DNA from 2 places in the Thioalkalivibrio versutus genome. Region 1 is predicted to be linked to the other one. Evidence: predicted binding sites of a transcription regulator. Region 1 holds the regulator's gene; the other holds the start of a gene.

Region 1 (3,647 bases):
GCGGCAGGTCGTCCCCGTCGTCGCCGACCAGCTTGCGGTCGGGTGCTGCATGTTCGCCGTGTACGAAGCGAAGATCCAGGCGGTTTCCCATGGCCTGGATCAGGCTCTCCACGTTGATGTCGCGGGCGATCCCGCCTTCTCCCAGCGCCTCGTTCATGGCAGACGCTGCGCGTCGGAATCGCGGCTGGAGGCGGGTTCCACGGGCTTAGTCCTCGCTGAAGCGGCGCACGAGTTCCTGTTCCAGGGCCGCCGCGTCCCCGGCCCGGCGCAGCGCCCCGATGGTGTCTGGCTGCGACAGGCCGCGGGCGAGCTGGGCCAGCAGGTCGAGGTGGTCGCCGGTGGCGGCCTCCGGGACCAGCAGTGCGATCAGGATATCGACCGGCTCGTGATCCATGGCGTCGAAGTCGACGCCCTTTTCCAGGCGCAGCACGGCCACGCGCGGCGCCTCGAGATCGGCCAGGCGGCCGTGGGGAATCGCAACCCCATGGCCGAGACCGGTGGATCCGAGTTTTTCGCGCGCGGACAGGGCCTCGAAGATCGCGTTGCTCCCCGGTCCCGTGCCGTCACCTCCGCCGGCGAGGAGGTCCGCCAGGGCCTCCAGTGCCCGTTTCTGGCTGGAGCACTCGGGTTGCAGGCCAATGCGCTCGGAGGTGATCAACTCGGCAATCGTCATGGATCAGGAGGCCTGCTCGCGGTTGCGCTGGGCACCTTCGGCGCGGTGGTGGTCCTTGACCTTTTCCTTGTGCTTGATCAGCTGACGGTCGACTTTGTCGATCAGCGCGTCGATCGCGGCATACATGTCCTCGTGAGAGGCCTCGGCGTGGATGTGATTGCCGCTGACCTGGAGATTGGCTTCGGCCTGGTTGTGCTGATTCCGGGTCTTCTCGTGGGTCAGCACGACGTGGACGTCGATGACCTTGTCGAAGTGGCGCTCCAGCTTCGCGAACTTCTCGTTGACGTAGTCGCGCAGGGCGTCGGTGATGTCCACGTGGTGGCCGGTCAGGTTGATCTGCATGGTCAGGACTCCTTGGTTACTTGCTGCCGGTGGGCATCGAGGCCATCTGCCGGCGTTCGCTGGATGAAGGGATGTGCATCGCCTCGCGGTACTTGGCCACGGTGCGGCGCGCTACGTTGATGCCCCGGTCCGACAGGACCTGGGCGAGCCGGGCATCGCTGAGCGGCTTGTTCGGGGGTTCGTCGCCAATCAATTCGCGAATCATGGCACGGATGGCGGTGGCGGAACACTCGCCGCCATCGTTCGTGCCGACATGGCTGGAGAAGAAATACTTGAACTCGAAGACCCCGCGCGGGGTGTGCATGTATTTCTGCGTGGTAACCCGCGAGATGGTCGATTCGTGCATCTCCAGGGTCTCGGCAATGTCGCGCAGGATCAATGGCTGCATCGCGACGTCGCCATGCTCGAGAAAGCCCTGCTGGCGGTGGACGATCGCCTCGGCGACCCGCAGCAGGGTGTCGTTGCGGCTGTGCAGGCTCTTCAGGAACCAGCGTGCCTCCTGCAGCTGATCGCGCATAAAGGCGCTGTCGCGGGCATCCGAGACCTGGCGCACCATGCCGGCGTAGAGGTCGTTGATGCGGATACGCGGTGCGATCTCCGGATTCAGCTCCACGCGCCAGCCCTCGGCGCTATGGCGCACGTAGACATCCGGGACCACGTATTCCGAGGTGGCGGAGCTGATCTGTGCGCCGGGGCGCGGGTTCAGGGTGCGGATCAGGTCCAGTGCGCGGGCCAGTTCGTCCGGGTCGCGTACGCCGGACTGGCGCTGCAGGGCCTTGTAGTCGCGCTTGCCCAGGCTGTCCATGCCGTGTTCCAGGATCGCCCGTGCGGCCTCGCGGGCCGGGGCATCCGGGGCCAGTTCGCGTAGCTGGATCTCCAGGCACTCCCGCAGGTTGCGCGCGCCGACCCCCAGCGGGTCGCACTGCTGAATCCAGTGGAGCACTGCCTCGACTTCGTCGACGCCGACGGTTTCATCCTCGCCTCGGCTGATGGTCTCGGCCAGGGTTTCCAGGTCACCCTCGAGATAGCCGTCGGGGCTGATGGCGTCGATCAGGGCCGCCCCGATGCGCTGGTCGCGCGGTGTCAGATGGCTCAGATGCAGCTGCCACAGCAGGTGATCCTGCAGGCCCTCACCGTCGTCGTCGCTGGTGTTTTCCAGCGGGTCGCGGTCATCCACGCCCTTGTTGGGCGTCGGGGCCGGCTCGTAGATGTCGTCCCAGCGGCTGTCGGTCGTCAGTTCCTCGGGGATCACGTCGTCGCTGGTAGTGGTGGCCTCCATGCGATCGCCTTCCACCAGCTCGCCGTCCTGGTTCAGGCGCTCGGTGTCGGCCTCGGCATCTTCGTCCTCGACCTGTTCGAGCATGGGGTTGCTCTCCAGCGCCTGCTGGATCTCCACCTGGAGCTCGAGCGTGGACAGCTGCAACAGGCGGATCGCCTGCTGCAGTTGCGGGGTCATGGTCAGCGTCTGACCCAGCTGCAGATTCAGGCCGGGTTTCAGCATCGGGTATGCGGGGCGAGGGTGGGCATTGATGGAATCTTAAAGCCTGCCTTGTGGTTTGTGCACCGACCGGGCCGCATATGGGGCGCTTTCACAGGCGGAAGTTCTCGCCGAGATAGACCCGGCGCACCTGGGGATCGGCCAGCAGCTCGTCCGGTGTCCCGGCGGCCAGCAGGCGGCCTTCGCTTAGAATATAGGCCCTGTGGCAGATGCCGAGGGTCTCGCGCACGTTGTGATCGGAGATCAGTACGCCGATGCCGCGCTGGGCGAGATGCCGAATCACGTCCTGGATGTCGCCGACCGAGATCGGATCCACCCCCGCGAAGGGCTCGTCCAGACAGATGAAGCGCGGATCCCCGGCGAGGGCGCGGGCGATCTCGGCCCGGCGACGCTCCCCACCGGACAGCGCGATGCCCGGGCTGTGGCGCACGGTCTCGAGCTGGAACTCCTCGATCAGCGCATCGCCAATGCGCCGGCGCTCGTGGCGATCGAGTCCGGGGCGCAGCTCGAGCACGGCCTGGAGGTTGTCCCACACGCTCAGGCGGCGAAAGATCGAGGCCTCCTGCGGCAGGTAGCCGAGGCCGGCGCGCGCGCGCACGTGGATGGGGGCGCGGGTGATGTCGCGCTCGCCCAGGGTGATGCGCCCGGCATTGGGGCGGATCAGCCCGACCAGGCTGTAGAAGCAGGTGGTCTTGCCGGCCCCGTTCGGGCCCAGCAGGCCGACCACCTCGCCGGGCGCGAGGTCGACGTCCACCTGGTCCAGCACCGTGCGCTGGCCGTAGCGCTTGGTCAGCTCGCGTCCGATCAGGCGGTCGTTGGTTTGTGCCGGTGTGGCGGATGGGCTGGGGGCGGTGGCGTTCATTCGTCGTCGCGCGGCTGGATGGTGATGCGCACGCGCTCGCTGTCGCCTTCGCCGCGTTCGGCCTCGATCACGTCGGTCGTCAGGTCGTAGGTGATGCGCTTGCCGCGCGCCTCCTCGCTGGTGGTGATCACATGGGCCTGGTCGGTGAGGATCATGCGGTCTTCGTTCAGCAGGTAGTCGATGCGCAGGGCGGTGGCAATGCGCATCTCTCCGGTTTCCGGATCGGGTGATTCCAGGCGTGCCGGCTCGCCGTGGGCCTCCATTTCGTAGGG
Region 2 (3,647 bases), 110 kb from region 1:
GTTCAATTTCCATGATTGAAATTCCTCATTCGCTGGAAGGCAAAGGTTTAAAGCGCTTCCGGTCCGGTTTCGCCCGTGCGAATGCGCACGACCTGCTCCACCGGCGTAATAAAGATCTTGCCGTCGCCAATCTTGCCCGTGCTGGCGGACTTTGAAATGGCCTCGACCACCTGATCCACCAGGTTTTCGTCAACAGCCACTTCAAGCTTCACCTTGGGCAGAAAATCGACTACATACTCGGCACCGCGATACAACTCGGTATGACCGCGCTGGCGACCAAAACCCTTCACTTCGGTCATGGTCATGCCCTGCACGCCGATCTCCGAGATCGCCTCGCGAACATCATCAAGCTTGAACGGCTTGATCACGGCGGTAATCATCTTCATGTCAGACTCCTGTGGGCGGGTCCGCTGATCCACGGACCCGCCTTTGCATTAAGAGGTAATAGCCGGCTTCAGAACGTCTTGGACCAGCCCACCCAAACCTTCAGGTCATCGCCAGACCCTGCGAGCTCGGAGCGATCGTCATCCTTGATGTCGGCATACTCTAGAGTGAACGAGACCTCACCAAAGTCGCCCACATCGCGGTACATAGTCGCTCCGTAATGCAGGTAATCCAGGTCTTCCTGGCCCGCAGATCCATCGGCATCAAACGTGTAATAACCGGCAGTCAGGTCGAGACCAAAGTCATTCGGGAGCGCGACGTCGTAACCCAAGTAGTAATAGATGTCTCCCGAATCGAACGCCTCTCCACTGGACTGGTCGCTGTGCACCGTCGCCGCAAGACCACCGTAGAATCCTGCGAACGAGAGTTCACCGTAGATCTCGCCGAAGTCGATATCATCGGGGCTATCAGGATAGGCGTAATAGATATACCCGACGTCATAGCCCATCCCATTACCAAGTTCGCCTGCGAAACCGGCGTACAGATCGAGCTCGTACTTTGCCTCTCCTTCTCCGAAATCAACCGTAGACGCCCAAGTACCAGCGTAGAAGCCGGACTCATGCTCGAAATCCACACCACCCTGGATGGCAGCAGCATCATCGGTCTGAGTGACACCACGGAAGTAGTAGTTGGAAACGGCGCCGATATTCATGGACAGCTCAGCGCTCGCAGTGGAGGTAAACGCGACGCCACCGGTGGAGCCTACGGTGAGGACAGCAGCGGCCAGCGCGGAACGGGTGAACTTCTTCATATTGGTCATCTCCCAGATTGGTCAATCGAGTGTCGCGTAGTCGACACCCGGTCCTTGCACGGGCTGTGCCAAGTACCAAAAGGGAGCAAAATCGGCTTTTCACAACACGTGTTGCGGCCGAACCACGAGGTTTTGCCTCTGGATGGTGCGCACTAAAAGTGCACACGCACCAAAAGCGTGCGATCAACGAAAAGTGTGAACACGGTCCGGTCCCCGCACGGGCCAGACACGGATCAAAAGGCAGGAAAGCGGGCCGGAAGGGCCCGTAGGAGAAGAGGGGCTAGTCGGACGTCGCGAGGGTGCCGCGTTCGATCTCGATGCCGACCTCGCGCACACCGGGGACGGCTCCGGGCTTGCCCAGCTTGATGCGCACCCAGGGGGTGCCGAACTGGGCCATCAGGGTTTCGGCGATCTCTTCGGCCAGGGATTCCAGCAGCGCGTGCGGCTCGCGCGTGACGATGGCCCGCACCGCGTTGGCCACCGCCTCGTAATCGACGGTATCGCCGATCTCGCCGGAATAGGCGGCGATGCGGGTATCCGCCGCCAGTTCGATGTCGAATCGCAGGCGGCGCTGGATCCGCTGTTCCCAGTCGTAGACACCGACAACGGCATCGATTTCGAGGTCGCGCAGATAGATTCGATCCATGGGCTCGGCGGGCTCCTGTAGGTCGGCGCCTATCCTACTGCCCGGGCCGCACGAGGTACACCGAGCCGTTATCATGGAGCTCTCCTTGCACGGCTTCGAGACACGCATGAGCGAGCCCTTCCACGACCTCCCGTGGCCCGACACCCCCGAGGGCGAACCGCGCCGCATCGGGGTAGAGATCGAGATGGCCGGGGTCTCGCTGGAGATTATGGCCGAAGCAGTAAAGGCCGAATTCGGAGGGCAGATCGAACCGGACAGTGCGTTCGTCGCCCGCGTGCGCGATACCGACGTCGGCGACTTCCAGCTGGAACTGGACGCCCGGGTGCTGAAGGACCGGGCCTACCGCGAGCATCTCGCGCGCCTGGGCATCTCGCTGGACGACTCCGACAAGGCGGCGCTGGATCGCTGGCTGGCCGACGCCGCCGGCCGCCTGGTGCCGCATGAAATCGTGGCCCCGCCGATCCCGGTGGCCGACCTGCCCCGCCTGGACCGGGTACGCGCGGCCCTGCAAGAGGCCGGCGCCCAGGGCACCGAACGCTCGTTTCTGTACGCCTTCGGGTTGCAGATCAATATCGAGATCCACCGCACCGATGCCGAGTGGCTGCTGGCGATCCTGCGCAGCTTCCTGCTGATGGCCGAGGCCCTCACCGCGGCCGGCGCAATCGACCTGGCACGGCGACTGTCGCCCTACATTCGGGCATTTCCCGGGCCCTTTGTACGCCACATGCTGGACCCGGACTTCCAACCCGACCAAGCCGGCCTGATCGATGCCTACCTGGCGCACAGCCCGACCCGCAACCGACCACTGGACCTGTTGCCCTTGTTTGCCCACCTGGACCCGGAACGGGTCAACGCCGCACCGGTGGAACACGACTTGATCAAACCGCGCCCGGCCTTCCATTACCGCCTGCCGAACTGCGAGATCGACGACCCGGACTGGAGCCTGGCGCGACCGTTCAATGGCTGGGTCGAGGTGGAACGTCTGGCGGCGGATCCGGAACGCCTGGAGCGCCTGTCGCGGGAATACCTGGACCGCCCCGGCCAGGCCCTCGGCCGCTGGGCCGACGACTGGAGCCAGCGCCTCCGTGACTGGTTCTGACTCGGCTCCCCATGCAACCAGCCGGGTCACGCCCCAAGCCCGTCGCCCGGTGATCGCGATCACCGGGCCGGACCAGGGCGGGGGTCCGGCCTGGCTGTTCACCGCCCTGGCGGTGTGGCGCGCGGGAGGCCGCCCTTTGCGGTTGCGCCCGGGAAAGCCGCGCGGCCGTTGCCCGTTCGACGGACTGATCGTGGGCGGCGGGGCGGATGTCGACCCCGAGCTCTACGGCGAGACCCTGCCCGATGGGCCGGATGCGGCCGCCATCCGCCAGGCGGAGCGCCGCCTCTCGCAGCGCCTGATCGGCTACCTCTTCTACCCGGCCCTGTGGCTGCTGCGCCGGCTGTTCCAGTCGCACGGCGGCGTACTGGACGTCGACCGCGACCGCCTGGAGAAGGCCCTGATCCACCGCGCGCTGGACGATCATCGGCCGATCCTCGGCATCTGCCGCGGCATGCAGCTGGTCAACGTGGTGCGCGGCGGCACGCTGCAGCGCGATCTGGCCGAGTTCTACGTGGAAACACCACAGGCCCGCAGCCTGTTGCCGGTCAAGCCGGTGCAACTGGAGCCGCGCAGCCACCTGGCGGACATCCTGGGCGACGCCACGCTGCACGTGAACGCCCTGCACAATCAGGCGGTGGATAGCCTGGGTCGCGGGCTAAGGGTCGCCGGCCGCGAGAGCAGCGGCGTGGTACAGGCGATCGAAGCCG

What was found. Region 1 encodes sigma-54, which starts transcription at its own class of promoters, with help from an activator protein. Its sites were predicted from a motif close to TGGCANGNTNCNTGCTT; they were not measured.
Region 2: TVD_RS01360 (TorF family putative porin) is a predicted target of sigma-54. The motif match lies at 1,250-1,266, and genes of this name have one in related genera.

The regions. Positions count from the first base shown of each region.
Region 1 is NZ_CP011367.1:398,468-402,114, forward strand. Features, by position in the region: gene hprK (HPr(Ser) kinase/phosphatase) at 1-157, opposite strand, end outside; gene TVD_RS01870 (PTS sugar transporter subunit IIA) at 206-673, opposite strand; gene hpf (ribosome hibernation-promoting factor, HPF/YfiA family) at 677-1,015, opposite strand; gene TVD_RS01880 (RNA polymerase factor sigma-54) at 1,032-2,516, opposite strand; gene lptB (LPS export ABC transporter ATP-binding protein) at 2,605-3,375, opposite strand; gene lptA (lipopolysaccharide transport periplasmic protein LptA) at 3,372-3,647, opposite strand, start outside.
Region 2 is NZ_CP011367.1:293,141-296,787, reverse strand. Features, by position in the region: gene TVD_RS01370 (ammonium transporter) at 1-13, opposite strand, end outside; gene TVD_RS01365 (P-II family nitrogen regulator) at 48-386, opposite strand; gene TVD_RS01360 (TorF family putative porin) at 455-1,195, opposite strand; gene folB (dihydroneopterin aldolase) at 1,476-1,841, opposite strand; gene TVD_RS01350 (amidoligase family protein) at 1,915-2,940, shown strand; gene TVD_RS01345 (gamma-glutamyl-gamma-aminobutyrate hydrolase family protein) at 2,990-3,647, shown strand, end outside.